Regions from separate parts of the Phytohabitans houttuyneae genome, predicted to be linked through region 2. Evidence: riboswitches for the same ligand, from Rfam matches in the RefSeq annotation. Region 2 holds a riboswitch; the other holds the start of a gene.
The links. Region 2 has a riboswitch for cobalamin ahead of Phou_RS31030 (ribonucleoside-diphosphate reductase subunit alpha). Riboswitches for the same ligand answer to the same signal wherever they lie in the genome.

Region 1 (6,900 bases), on a different contig from region 2:
CAACCGGTGTCAGGTAGGGCGCTCGCGTTTGGGTAGTTTGGCGAGCACCGCGTCGTACGAGCCGTCGACCGCCTCGCGGATCTCGTCGTCGGGGATCTTGCCGCCGATGCGGAGGGAGTTCCACCCGGAGCGGCCGATGTAGGCCGACGCCGACGCGTCCTCGGGGTAGCGGAGCAGCCACTCGTCGGCGACCTCGCGGTTGGGCCCGCACTTGACGCCGACGCCCTCGCCGGACCCGAGGAACGCGAAGATCTTGCTGCCGACCTTCACCACGACGTCGCCCTCCCAGGGCTCGTCCTGCCACGCACCCGGCTTGGCCAGGCAGTACGCCAGCAGCTCATCCCACGTCATGCCCCTCAGGCTATGAGAAGACCGACGCCGAGGGTGACCGTGCCGGCGGCGAGGGCGGCCGCGCCGAGCCAGAGGACCCAGAAGAAGCGGTTGGGCTGGGTGATGCCGCGCCCGGCGGAGGAGGCGAAGAAGCCGCCCGACATGAGGATCGCGGCCGCCGGAACGCCGAGGCGCGCGACCCAGTCGGCCGCGCCGCTCAAGGTGGTGGCGTCGGCGAGCACCTGGCAGATCAGGCCGAGCGTCACGAGCACCCCGGCGTGGGCGTGGCCGGCCCGCGCGAACGCCTTCTGGAAGTCGGTCATCGGCACCTGGCCGCGGACGATCTTCGTCATGAACCAGCCGCCGAACTCGATCGTCACGATCGTGATCAGCAGCACGCCGGCGACGTACCGGCTTTCGTCGCTCAGCAACATGATCTTGTCCCATCTCGATCTAGCCACTGTCTAGTTACGGGCCGACCATAGCACGGGCGCCGGAGGTACGGTAGGCCGATGGTGACCGCGGACGACATCCGCGCGGTGGCGCTCTCGCTCCCGCGCGCGTACGAGGCGATGGTGCGCGACCGCGTGAAGTTCCGGGTCGGCCAGATCGTTTTCGTGGCGCTCTCCCGGGACGAGACCGAGATGGGCTTCGGCTACCCGAAGGAGGAGCGCGCCGCGCTGATCGCTGCCGAGCCGGACAAGTTCTTCATGCCGATCAAGTCGGACGAGCGCTACAACTGGGTGCAGGTCTGGCTCGCGAAGATCGACGAGGCGGAGATGCGCGAGCTCGTCACCGACGCCTGGCGGATGTGCGTGCCCAAGAAGGTCATCGCGGAGTACGAGGCGTCACTGCGCTGACTCGCCCAGCTCCTGAAAGATCGTCAGCTGCAGGTGGGCCGGGCCGTCGACGCGGGCGTTGAGCGAGTCCCACGGGGTGCGCCGCGGCTCGGCGATCACCTCGAGGCCCGCCTCGGCGGCCCGCGCGGTCGCCGCCGCCGAGTCCTCCACCTCGAAGGCCACCCGCACGTGCCCGGCCACCCGGCGCCCCACCTCGACGTCGTCGATGTACTCGGCGTAGGACGGCTCGATCAGCTCCAGCGTCGCCCGGCCCGCCTCCAGGATCGTGACCCGCCCGTCCCCGTCAGGGCGGTGGTAGGTCGCCTGCTCGGTCAGCCCGAGCACGTCGCGGTAGAAGCGGAGCGCGGCCTCGTAGTCGTCGGCCGTCACGGCCAGTCGCAGCTGTCGCACAGTCATGATCTCAGTGTGCCTTCCACCGCGGCGCCGGGAAGGCCAGTGCCCGAAGAGCGGGCGGCATCGGCGCCACGCCGGGACCGCCGGCGCGCACCCACTCGGCGATGCGCGACTCCACGTCGCCGTCGAGCACGGTGCCCAGCCACACCGGGCGGGCGCCACCGCGCCGCGCCTCGGGTGCGGGCTGCACGACGACCACGTTGGACTCGCCGCAGACGTTGAGGCAGCCGCTGGTCCGCACCCGATGGTGGTGGCCCGCCGCGGCGCGCAGGCGACCCACCTGGCCGTCGTGGTCGACGCCCGGGTGTTTGCGGGCGGTGCCGCAGCAGCAGCCGCGGCACACCGTGACCGTGACCGCGCTCACGCCGGCGCGGGCGCCGCGACCGTGCGGGGCGTCAGCAGCAGGCCGAAGCCCAGCCCCAGCACCGTCCACAGTGTCGCCAGCTCGCCCAGCGACGCCAGCCGGAAGTCCCACAGCAGGGCGGCCGGGATGTCCGAGGGCACGCTGTCGGGGCTGGCCGGCCACGTCATGAGCAGCGCGATGTATCCGACGGCGGCGACCGACACCGCGAGCGCCGCGCGGTGGGCCGGCGGCCACGGGCGGGCGGCCAAGCGGTCGTGCACGAGGAAGGCGAGCCACGTCACGGCGACCGCGGCCGCGATCAGCGTCAGGTACTGCACGGTGCGCTCGGTGACGGTGTCCGGGTCGCCGACGCCGGGCGGGTTTGGCGGGTACTTGAGCGCGGGCAGCAGCACGACCGTCGTGAAGCCGATCAACGCCAGCAGCGCCGACCGTCCAAAGTCGGTGGTGGCCGGCAGCCGGTGCCGCACCCGGGCGAAGACCACGCCCACCACGAGCGCGAGGCACACGGCGACGGCGACCGCCGCGAGCATGCCGCCGAACACCTGTGTCGCGCGGCCGAAGACCGGCTCCTCATGCGCTCCCGCTCCGGAACGGGTCTCCTCGATCACGAGCGCCTTGTCGATCTGCGGCTCGACGACGAGCAGCGCGACGAGCGCGGCGGCCACGCCGGCGAACAGCCCGGCCAGAGCCGCCCGGCGCAGCACGGCGCCGAGGGTGAGGGAGGACATGGCGCTAGTGGCAGGGAACGCCGAGCGCGTGCCGCCCGTCGTGTGTGAACTCGTGGATCTGCTCCGCGAACGCTGTGCCGTTGAGCTGCAACAACACGAACACCGCGAGCAGTGCGAACGCCACGAGCAGCCAAGCGGCGACGGGCACGCGGATCTGGGTGACGGATGCGGTGGGTGGCGAGGGTGCGGCCATGCCAGGTGTTCCTCTCGTCCATGCCTCGTGGCGATGCGGTCCAACTGCCACGGCCGGTCTCCTGGCTCCCGGATCAACGCGCTCCCACGACCTTCCCAGACCGTCGCCGGTCCAGTGGTGCAGCGGGGGAGCACTCCCCGGTCACAGTGGCGAGGACCACGCCGGAATCTCACCGGCTTCCCGAGCACCGTGGCGTGGGCAGCGTAACTCCGGACAGGTGTTTGACGCCAGCCCTCCGGCTGGGCCAGCATGGCCGGCATGCCCGCGGCCTACCCGTTCTCCGCGATCGTCGGCCTCGCCGACCTGCGGCTCGCACTGCTGCTCACCGCCGTCAACCCGGCGATCGGCGGCGTGCTCGTCCGCGGCGAGAAGGGCACCGCGAAGTCGACAGTCGTGCGCGCGCTCGCCGCGCTGCTGCCCGAGATCGACGCGGTCCGCGGCTGCCGCTTCGCCTGTGATCCGGCCGCGCCCGACGCCGAGTGCCCCGACGGGCCGCACGCCGCCGACCCGCCGGTCACCCGGCGCCGATCGTCCCTTGTGGAGCTTCCGGTGGGCGCGACGGAGGACCGCGTGGTCGGTACGCTCGACATCCAGCGCGCGCTCGCCGACGGCGTAAAGGCTTACGAGCCAGGGATTCTGGCCACCGCCCACCGTGGACTGCTCTATGTGGACGAGGTCAACCTCCTTCCCGACCACCTGGTCGACCTGCTGCTCGACGCGGCGGCGATGGGCCGCGCGCACGTGGAGCGGGACGGTGTGTCGGTCAAGCACGCGGCGCGCTTCCTGCTCGTCGGCACGATGAACCCGGAGGAGGGCGAGCCGCGCCCGCAGCTCGTCGACCGCTTCGGCCTCGTGGTGTCGGTGACCTCGCCGGACGAGCCCGCGCCGCGGGCCGAGGTGGTGCGGCGGCGCCTGGCGTACGACGCGGACCCGGACGGCTTCGCCGCGCGCTGGGCGGCCGAGGATGCCGAGCTGGCCGGGCGGATCGTGGCCGCGCGGGAGAGGCTGGCTTCGGTGCGGCTGCCGGACGGCGAGCTGGACCGGATCGCCCGCATCTGCTTGGCGTACGGAGTGGACGGCCTGCGCGCCGACATCGTCGTGGCGCGGGCGGCGCTGACGCTCGCGGCGTGGCACGGGCGGGACGAGGTGAGCGCCGGCGACATCCGGGACGCCGCCCGGCTGGCGCTGCCGCACCGGCGCCGCCGCGACCCGCTCGACCCGCCCGGCACCGACGAGGAGCGGCTGGAGGAAACACTGTCCAATGAGGACCCGCAGCCGGAGCCGGACCCGCCGGGCGGCCGTGGCACGCGGTCCGATGAGGACGGTGAGGACAGTGCGGGCGATGACGCGGCGGAGCAGGCGGCCGCCGCGCCCGGACAGCCGTACCGGCCGCGTGTGCTGACGCTGCCCAAGACCGGGGAGCGGGCACACGCGGGCCGGCGCTCACTCGCGTACGCCCGGCGCGGCCGCGTGGTCGGCGCGCGCCTGCCGCAGGGCGCCGGTGCGCCGCACCTGCCCGCCACGCTGCTGGCGGCGGCCGCGCGGGGCAGCCGCACTGTCGAGCCGGCCGACCTGCGCGAGGCGGTGCACGTGGGCAAGGAGTCCAACCTCGTGCTCTTTGTCGTCGACGCGTCCGGCTCGATGGCCGCGCGGCAGCGGATGACGACCGTCAAGGCGGCGGTGCTGTCACTGCTGCGCGACGCCTACCAGCGGCGCGACCGGGTCGGCATGATCACATTTCGGGGCGCCGGCGCGGACGAGGTGCTGCCGCCGACCTCCAGCCACGAGGTGGGCGTGCAGAAGCTCGCCCGCCTGCGCACCGGCGGTCGCACACCGCTGGCCGCCGGGCTGGAGGCGGCCGCGCGCACGCTGCGCGCCGAGCGCCGCCGGGATCCACGCCGCCGCCCGCTGCTCGTGCTCGTCACCGACGGCCGCAACACGGCGGGACCCGACCCGCTGGGCGTGGTGCCGTCACTGGCCGGCACCACGTCCGTTGTGGTCGACTGCGAGGCCGGGCCGGTGCGGCTGGGCCTCGCGCGGCGGCTGGCCGTGGCGCTCGACGCGCCGTGCGTGCCGCTCGCGCAGCTGTCAGCCACCAACCGGTTGGGGAGGGCGGCCTGATGCCGCAGGGCAAGCCGGACACCGTGCCAGACGACGGGCTCACCACGCGCGAGCGGCGGCGCCAGCCCGTCCTGGCCGTCCACACCGGACAGGGCAAGGGCAAGTCCACGGCCGCGTTCGGGATGGCGCTGCGGGCGTGGAGTGCCGGCTGGCCGATCGTGGTGTACCAGTTCGTGAAGAGTCCGAAGTGGAAGGTCGGTGAGGAGGCGGCGCTCCGCGCGCTCGGCCGCACCGGCGAGGGCGGCGCGGTCACCTGGCACAAGATGGGCGAGGGCTGGTCGTGGATCCAGCGCCCCGGCACGGAGCGCGACCACGCGGCGGAGGCGGCCGAGGGGTGGGCGCAGGTCAAACGCGACCTGGCCGCGGAAGCCTACCGGTTCTATGTGCTCGACGAGTTCACGTACCCGATGAAGTGGGGTTGGGTCGACGTCGCGGACGTCGTGGCGGCGCTGCGCGACCGGCCCGGCTCGCAGCACGTGGTGGTCACCGGGCGCGAGGCGCACCCCGACCTCGTCGCCGCGGCCGACCTGGTGACCGACATGACGAAGGTCAAGCATCCGATGGACGCGGGGCGCAAGGGGCAGCAGGGCATCGAGTGGTGACCGTCCCACGCCTGGTCATCGCGGCGCCCGCCTCCGGGCACGGCAAGACGACGGTCGCGACGGGGCTGCTGGCCGCGTTCGCCGCGCGGGGCACGCGGGTGGCCGGTTTCAAGGTGGGCCCCGACTACATCGACCCGGGCTACCACACGCTCGCCGCCGGCCGCCCCGGCCGCAACCTCGACCCGGTGCTGGTGGGTGAGGAGCGGATCGGCCCGCTCTTCGCGTACGGCGCCGCGGGTGCCGAGCTGGCGGTGGTCGAGGGCGTGATGGGCCTGTACGACGGGCGCGTGGGCGCCGGCGACTTCGGCTCCACCGCGCACGTTGCCGCACTGCTCGCCGCGCCGGTCCTGCTCGTCGTCGACGCGTCCGCGCAGGGGCGGTCGGTGGCGGCGCTGGTGCACGGGTTCCGGTCGTTCGGCAGCGTGCGGCTGGCCGGCGTGGTCCTCAACCGGGTCGGCTCCGACCGGCACGAGGCGCTGCTGCGGGACGCGTGCGAGGAGGTCGGCACGCCGGTGCTCGGCGTGCTGCGCCGCCACTCAGCGGTCGCCGCGCCGTCACGGCACCTGGGCCTGGTGCCCGTGGTGGAGCGTTCCGCCGACGCCACCGCGTCGGTGTCCGCGCTCGCCGACCTCGTGACCGCCGGCGTCGACCTCGACGCGGTGCTCGCGGTGGCCCGGGCCGCGCCGCCGCTGGCCTCCGCGGCGTGGACACCCTCCTCTGTGGAGCCGATGCCGGGCCGCCCGGTGGTCGCGGTCGCGGGCGGCCCGGCCTTCAGTTTCGGCTACCCGGAGACGGTCGAGCTGCTGCGCGCGGCCGGCGCCGAGGTGTCCACAGTGGATCCGCTGCGCGACGAGGCGCTGCCCGAGGGGGCGCGGGCGCTGGTGGTGGGTGGCGGCTTTCCCGAGGTGTACGCGGACCGCTTGGCCGCCAACGCGCCACTGCGCGCCGCGGTGGCCGCGATGGCCGCGCGCGGCGCCCCGATCGCGGCCGAGTGCGCGGGCCTGCTGTGGCTGTGCCGCACGCTCGACGGCGCCGAGATGTGCGGCGTGCTGGACGCCGACGCCACGATGACCGACCGCCTCACTCTCGGCTACCGCGACGCCGTCGCGCTGAGCGACAGCTCAGTCGCGCCGGCCGGCACGCGGGTCACCGGCCACGAGTTTCACCGCACGGCGGTCACCCCGCGGGCGGGCGGCGCACCCGCGTGGGCCTGGCGCGGCGCCGGGCCGGAGGGCTTCGTGGTGGGCGGCGTGCACGCCTCCTACCTCCACCTCCACTGGGCCGCCCACCCCGAGATCGCCCACCGCCT
Region 2 (6,900 bases):
CGTCGAAGCGGCCGGCTACGACGTCGTGATCGTGGAGACCGTCGGTGTCGGCCAGTCGGAGATCACGGTCGCCGAGATGGTCGACACGTTCCTGCTGCTCGCCCTGGCCCGGACCGGCGACCAGCTGCAGGGCATCAAGAAGGGCGTGCTGGAGATCGCCGACGTGATCGCGGTGAACAAGGCCGACGGCCCGCACGCCGCCGACGCCCGCCGCGCCGCCCGGGAGCTGGCCGGCGCCCTACGGCTGCTGCGCGGACCCGACGGCTCGTGGCAGCCGCCGGTCGTCACCTGCAGCGCGATCGAGGGCACCGGCCTTGACGACGTGTGGCGGCACCTGCTGCGGCACCACGACACGCTGGCCGCCTCGGGCGAGCTGGAGCAGCGCCGCAGCCGCCAGCAGATCGGCTGGGTGTGGGCCACCGTGCGCCGCAACCTCGTGGACCGGCTGCGGTCCGATCCGGCGGTCACCGCGGTCGCCCCGCAGGCCGAGCGCCAGGTACTGGACGGCAGCCTCACGCCCGCGCAGGCCGCGGATCGCATCCTCGCCGCCTTCACCGGCGTCACCGCCGTCCCGGGCGAGGGCGTCGCCCGGGACAGCGGCCGGAGCTGACCGGTCAGAAGTCGTCGTCGAAGCTGACCGTGCCGGAGACACCGACCTGGTACGCCGAGACCCGCCGCTCGAAGAAGTTGGACAGCTCCTGCACGTCCTGCAGCTCCATGAACGCGAACGGGTTCTTGCTCTGGTACATCGGCGCGATGCCGAGCACGGCGAGCCGGCGGTCGGCGACGTGCTGCAGGTACTCGCGCATGTCGGACAGGGCCATGCCGGACACACCCTGGCCGAGCAGGTCCTCGGCGAACTGGACCTCGCACTCGACCGCCTCGGCCAGCATCTCGGTGACCTGGCGTTCCATCTCGGCGTCGAACAGGTCAGGCTCCTCGCGGCGCACCGTCTCCACCACGTCGAACGCGAACGCCATGTGCATCGACTCGTCGCGGAAGACCCAGTTGGTGCCGGAGGCGAGGCCGTGCAGCAGCCCGCGCGAGCGCAGGAAGTACACGTACGCGAACGCGCCGTAGAAGAACAGCCCTTCGATGCAGGCGGCGAAGCAGATCAGGTTGAGCAGGAACGCCCGCCGATCCTCCCGTGTGGACAGTCGACGCAGCGCGAAGACCGAGTCGATCCACTTGAAGCAGAACTCGGCCTTGCGCGCGATCGACGGGATGTTTTCCACGGCGGCGAACGCCTCGAAGCGCTGCTGCTCGTCGGGCACGTACGTGTCCAGCAGGTTCAGGTAGAACTGGACGTGCACGGCCTCCTCGAACAGCTGCCGCGACAGGTAGAGCCGCCCCTCCGGCGAGTTGACGTGCTGGTAGAGGTTGAGCACAAGGTTGTTGGCGACGATGGTGTCGCCGGTGGCGAAGAACGCGACAAGGCGGCTGACCAGGTGCTGCTCGGCCGGCGAGAGCCGGGCCAGGTCGGCGAGGTCGGAGTGCAGGTCGACCTCCTCCACCGTCCAGGTGTTCTTGATGGCGTCCTTGAAGCGGTCGAAGAACTCGGGGTAACGCATCGGCCGCAGGGTCAGGTCCATGCCGGGATCGAGCAAGCTCACTGACACGCCTCGCAGGTCTCGGGGTTTTCCAGGGAGCAGGCCACGGCCTCGGTCGGGAGGGTGACCGCCACGGTCGCCTGCTGGATCCGGGTCGCCGGCCGCGACCGCAGGTAGTAGGTGGTCTTCAGGCCGGATTTCCAGGCGTGCAGGTACATCGAGGAGAGCTTGCCGATCGTCGGCGCGCTCATGAACAGGTTCAGCGACTGGGACTGGTCCACGTACGGCGCCCGGGCCGAGGCCAGGTCGATCAGGGCCCGCTGCGGCAGCTCCCACGCGGTGCGGAACAGGTCGCGCACGTCCTGCGGCAGGTCGGCGATGCCCTGCACGGAACCCTCGGCCCGCTTGATCTGCTCCCGGATCGGTGCGGTCCACAGGCCGCGGGCCTTCAGCTCCCGTACCAGATAGGTGTTGATCTGAAGGAACTCGCCCGACATCGTCTCGCGTTTGAAGAGGTTGGACACCTGCGGCTCGATGCACTCGTAGCAGCCGGCGATCGACGCGATCGTCGCCGTCGGCGCGATCGCCACCAGCAGCGAGTTGCGCAGGCCGTGCGCGGCGACCCGCTCCCGCAGGGCCGCCCAGCGCTCCGTCTGGGTCGGCTCCACGCCCCACAGGTCCGGGTGCAGCGCGCCGCCGGCCGCGCGGGTCTGCGGGTACGCCGGGTGCGGCCCGTGCTCCTCGGCGAGCCCGGCCGAGGTCTCCAGCGCGGTCAGGAAGATCTCCTCCTGTACCCGCGTGGACAGCTCCCGCGCCGGCGCCGAGTCGAACGGCAGGCGCAGCGTGAAGAACGCGTCCTGCAACCCCATCAGGCCGAGCCCGACCGGACGCCACCGCGGGTTCGACGCGGCGGCCTGCGCGCTCGGGTAGTAGTTGAGGTCGATCACCCGGTCGAGGAAGACGACCGCGGTGGCGACGGTCGCGCGCAGCTTCTCCCAGTCGACGCCGTCGGCCGTGACGTGCGCACCGAGGTTGATCGAGCCGAGGTTGCAGACCGCGGTCTCGTCGTCGCTGTTGACCTCGAGGATCTCGGTGCACAGGTTCGACAGGTGGATGGTGTTGCCCGGCTCGCCGGTCTGGTTGGACAGCCGGTTCGACGGGTCCTTGAACGTCATCCAGCCGTTGCCGGTCTGCGCGAGCGTGCGCATCATCCGCCCGTACAGGTCGCGCGCCTTGACCGTCTTGACGGCCTTCTTCTCCGCGGCCCGGTACGCCTCGTCGAACTCCTCACCCCACAGGTCCGGCAGCTCCGGCGCGTCCGACGGGTCGACCAGCGACCACTCGCCGTCCGCCTCGACCCGGCGCATGAACTCGTCCGGTATCCAGTTGGCGAGGTTCAGGTTGTGGGTGCGCCGCGCCTCCTCGCCGGTGTTGTCCCGCAGCTCCAGAAACTCCTCGATGTCCGGGTGCCACGGCTCCAGGTACACGCACGCCGCGCCCTTGCGCCGGCCGCCCTGGTTGACCGCTGCCACGCCGGCGTCGAGCGTCTTGAGGAACGGCACGATCCCGTTCGACCTGCCGTTGGTGCCGCGGATGAGCGCGCCGCGCCCGCGGATGCGGCTCCAGGAGATCCCGATGCCGCCGGAAAACTTCGACAGCCGCGCCACCTGGTGGTACCGCTCGTAGATCGAGTCCAGCTCGTCGCGCGGCGAGTCCACCAGGAAGCACGAGGACATCTGGGTGTGCCGGGTGCCGGAGTTGAAGAGGGTCGGCGAGCTCGGCAGGTACGCCAGGCTCGACATCAGCCGGTAGAAGCCGATCGCCTCGGCCGGCGTCCGCGACAGGCCGCAGGCCACCCGCAGCAGCCAGTACTGCGGCGTCTCCACGACAAGGCGGGTCTGCGGGTGGCGCAGCAGGTAGCGGTCGGCGACGGTGCGCAGCCCGAAGTACTCGAAGCGCAGGTCGCCGGCCAGGTCGACGGCGTCGTCGAGCTTGCGCGCGTTGCGGGAGACGAAACCGGCCACGCCGTCGCCGATCAGGCCCAGCCCGTGCGCGTACCGGACGCACTGGCTGAAGCTGGCCACCCCCTGGCCGCGCACCTCCTTGTCCACATAGGACGACAGCAGCCGCGCCGCCAGCTTCGAGTACTGCGGCTCCTCGCCGATCAGCTCGGCGGCCGTCTGGATCGACAGCTTGTCCAGCTCGGCCGTCGTAGCACCGTCGTACAGCCCGCTGATCGTCTTGGTGGCCACCCGCAGCGGATCGACCTCGTCCAGGTCGGCGACCCACCGCTCCACCGCCCGGACGATCTTGTTGACGTCGACCGGCTCGGTGTCGCCGTTGCGCTTGCGGACCTGCATGTTCCCCCTCCTCGCACCCGGTTGCCCAGGTCGGCGGACGCGCAGGAGAACGCCACCGGTCACGGTGCGTGGCGCACCGCCCCGGCTGTGGCGCAGACCGTCCCGCGCGGCCTTCGACCACCGCACGCCCGGTGGCGTGCGGCGCGCTGGCAGGTCTTCGGACTCGCGGGCGCGACCCGGAGGTCACCTACTGGCCGTCGCTTCCCAGACCCGAAGGTCCAGTGCCATATGACGGCGGTCGTTCCCACTCACCGCTGCGGGGCAGTCCCGGACTCGCACCGGGGTTCCCTCTTGCCTCGACCCTCCACACGGAACGGCCGAACCAGCTGCGAGCGACACCATATATGGGTACCGCACGGAAAAGCCAACACCACATGATGTGCCGGCGTGTCGGGCGTGTCACCGGCGGCCGGTCGCCTCCCAGGCCTGCCGCAGCCGGTCGACCATCGCGGCGAGCGTCCGCGGCGGATAGTTGAACCCCACCCGCACGTACGAGTCGTGCGCGCCGGTCGGGTCGGTCGCCGCGCCGGCCACCACCTCCACCCCGTGGCGCAGGGCCACCTGTGCGAACGCGACCGAGTCCGCGCCCGGCAGCTCGATCCACAGTGACGATCCGGCCGCCGGGCTCCGCCACCGCCACGCCGGCAGGCTCTCGGCAAGCGCCGCCTCGAGAAAGTCCCGGCGCTCGCGCAACGCCGCCTCGCGCTCCGCGGTCAGCGCGTCCAGCCGGGGCAGCAGGCGGGCGGCGAGCGCCTGGTCGAGCACCGGCGAGCCGAGGTCGGCCAGCGCCTTGAGCCGGGCGAGGCGGGCGGCCACGTCGGCCGGCGCGCGTACCCAGCCGATCCGCAGGCCCGCCCACACCGGCTTGGTCAGCGAGCCCAGCGTCAGCGTCACCCCCGGGCTGAACGCCGCGACCGGCAACGGATCGAGGCCGGGGTCGGGGCTGTCCTCCAGCACCGGTACGCCGTGCCGGGCGGCGAGGTCGGCCACCTGCCGCCGCCGGGGCGCGGACATCGTGACGCCGGTCGGGTTGTGCGCGTTCGGCATCACGTAGACGAGGTCGGGGCGGTGCTCGGGCAGTGCCCGCGCCAGCAGGTCGGGCCGGATGCCCTCGTCGTCCAGGGGCACCCCGACAAGGCGCACCCCGGCGGCCCGGAGCGCGTCGAGGCAGCCTGGCCAGCTCGGCGACTCGACCACCACCGTGCTGCCGCGGGTCAGCAGCAGCTGGGTGACCAGGGCGATCGCCTGGCTCGCCCCGGTGGTCACGACGAGCTGGTCGGCGGTGGTGGCGAGGCCCGCGGCGGCGTACCGGGCGGCAATCGCCTCGCGCAGCCGCGGCAGGCCACGCGGGTGGTAGCCGGACTCCCCCAGCACCTGCGCCAGGTCCTCGCGCACCAGCCCGTGCAGCTCCTCGGTGAGCAGGTCCAGCCCGGGAGCCGTCACGTTGCCCAACGAGATCATCTCGCCCGGCGTGTCGATCAGCCGCTGCACGATCGCGGTCGCCGTACCGCCGTGCACGCGCCCCGTGCGCTCCGGCGCCACCCCGCGGCGGACCCTTGTGCCGCTGCCCTGCCGGCTGTCCACAATGGACTCGGCGCGCAGGTCGTCGTACGCGGACACCACGGTGGCGCGGCTGACCGCGAGCGCCTTGGCCAGGTCTCGCTCGGAGGGGAGCCGGTCGCCGGCGACCAGGTTGCCCTGCGCCACGGCGTCGCGGACGGCGGCGGAGAGCCGCTGGTACATCGGGCCGGGCCGGTCGGCCCAGTCGCCGAGCACCTCCAGCAGCTCAGGCGCCGCCCACAACCGGTCCACTTCCGCCTCCAATGGCCCGGGTGACCCTCCTCGATCTTCCGAAGACTACTGGTCAGGACCTTCACCGCCCTGCCGCAGGAGGAGAAATGACCAGCCGGATGATCGCCTTCACGCTCGCCTCGCTGACGCTCATCGCGATACCGGGACCGAACATGATCTTCATCGTCACCCGGACCGCCGCGCAGGGGCTCCGCGCGGGGCTCGCGTCGGCGCTCGGCGTCGAGGCCGGCACACTGCTGCACATCGCGCTCGCCGGTATCGGGGTGGCCGCGCTCGTGGCCGCCTCGCCGGTCGCCTTCACCGTGGTCAAGTACGCCGGCGTCGGCTACCTGGTCTACCTCGGCGTACAGGCGCTGCGCAGCAAGGCCGGGCCCGGCACCGAGACCGTGCGGCCGGCCTCGCCCGCCCGGCTCTTCCTGGACGGCGCGCTCATCAACGCGCTCAACCCGAAGGTCGTGCTGTTCTTCCTGGCGTTCCTGCCCCAGTTCGTCCGCTCGGAGAGCGAGCTGCCGCTGTTCGGCGCGGTCCTCTTCGCGCTGGCGTTGGCCGCCGACATCACCTACTGCCTGGCCGCCAACGCGATCGGCCCGTGGCTGCGCCGCCGGGCGTCCGGGAACCGCGTGGTCGCCTCGATCTACTTCGGTCTCGGCCTGTTCACCGTCCTGGCCGGCTGACCTATGCGGTCGCGCTGCTGGTTCGGTCTCGGCCTGTCACCGTTCCGGCCGGGCAGACCGGGCGCGGCCGCGTTTGCCCGGCATCGCGGCGGGAATCCAGCGCCGCAGGGCTGGCAGGACCTGTGCGCGCAGGACGCCCTCACCGGCGGCAGGCCACTGGCCGCCCGCATCGGCGAGGTGCCGGTGCTGGTCACCCGCACCGACGCCGGGATGACCGCGATGATCGCGCACTGCGGCCACCAGACCGGCCCACTCGCCGACGGCGAACTGACCACAGTGGACGGCGCCGACTGCATGGTCTGCCCGTGGCACGGCAGCACCTTCAGGCTCACCGACGGCGCCGTCGTGCACGGTCCCGCCGCCACCGGCCAGCCGCTCCTGCGCACCCGCGTGGTCGCCGGCCGCGTACAGGCGACCCCGCCCTAAAAATGCATGGTTGTCGATCGGTGCTGGCGCTACCCTGCGTTCCATGGCCGTGGGTGTGGTGCCGCGATCGCGGCGCGG

Region 1: linked by a shared signal. The riboswitch ahead of Phou_RS04380 (CbtB domain-containing protein) and the one ahead of Phou_RS31030 (ribonucleoside-diphosphate reductase subunit alpha) in region 2 are both predicted to bind cobalamin.

Annotation. Positions count from the first base shown of each region.
Region 1 covers NZ_BLPF01000001.1:938,128-945,027, reverse strand. Annotated here, with positions in the region: gene Phou_RS04410 (MmcQ/YjbR family DNA-binding protein) at 10-351, opposite strand; gene Phou_RS04405 (hypothetical protein) at 357-764, opposite strand; gene Phou_RS04400 (MmcQ/YjbR family DNA-binding protein) at 843-1,190, shown strand; gene Phou_RS04395 (VOC family protein) at 1,179-1,586, opposite strand; gene Phou_RS04390 (hypothetical protein) at 1,591-1,947, opposite strand; gene Phou_RS04385 (CbtA family protein) at 1,944-2,675, opposite strand; gene Phou_RS04380 (CbtB domain-containing protein) at 2,680-2,868, opposite strand; cobalamin riboswitch at 2,903-3,075, opposite strand; gene Phou_RS04375 (VWA domain-containing protein) at 3,127-4,989, shown strand; gene cobO (cob(I)yrinic acid a,c-diamide adenosyltransferase) at 4,989-5,591, shown strand; gene Phou_RS04365 (cobyrinic acid a,c-diamide synthase CobB) at 5,585-6,900, shown strand, end outside.
Region 2 covers NZ_BLPF01000002.1:1,733,758-1,740,657, reverse strand. Annotated here, with positions in the region: gene meaB (methylmalonyl Co-A mutase-associated GTPase MeaB) at 1-610, shown strand, start outside; gene Phou_RS31035 (ribonucleotide-diphosphate reductase subunit beta) at 615-1,592, opposite strand; gene Phou_RS31030 (ribonucleoside-diphosphate reductase subunit alpha) at 1,610-3,910, opposite strand; cobalamin riboswitch at 4,042-4,252, opposite strand; gene Phou_RS31025 (aminotransferase-like domain-containing protein) at 4,310-5,722, opposite strand; gene Phou_RS31020 (LysE family translocator) at 5,809-6,396, shown strand; gene Phou_RS31015 (Rieske (2Fe-2S) protein) at 6,400-6,822, shown strand; gene Phou_RS31010 (sugar efflux transporter) at 6,866-6,900, shown strand, end outside.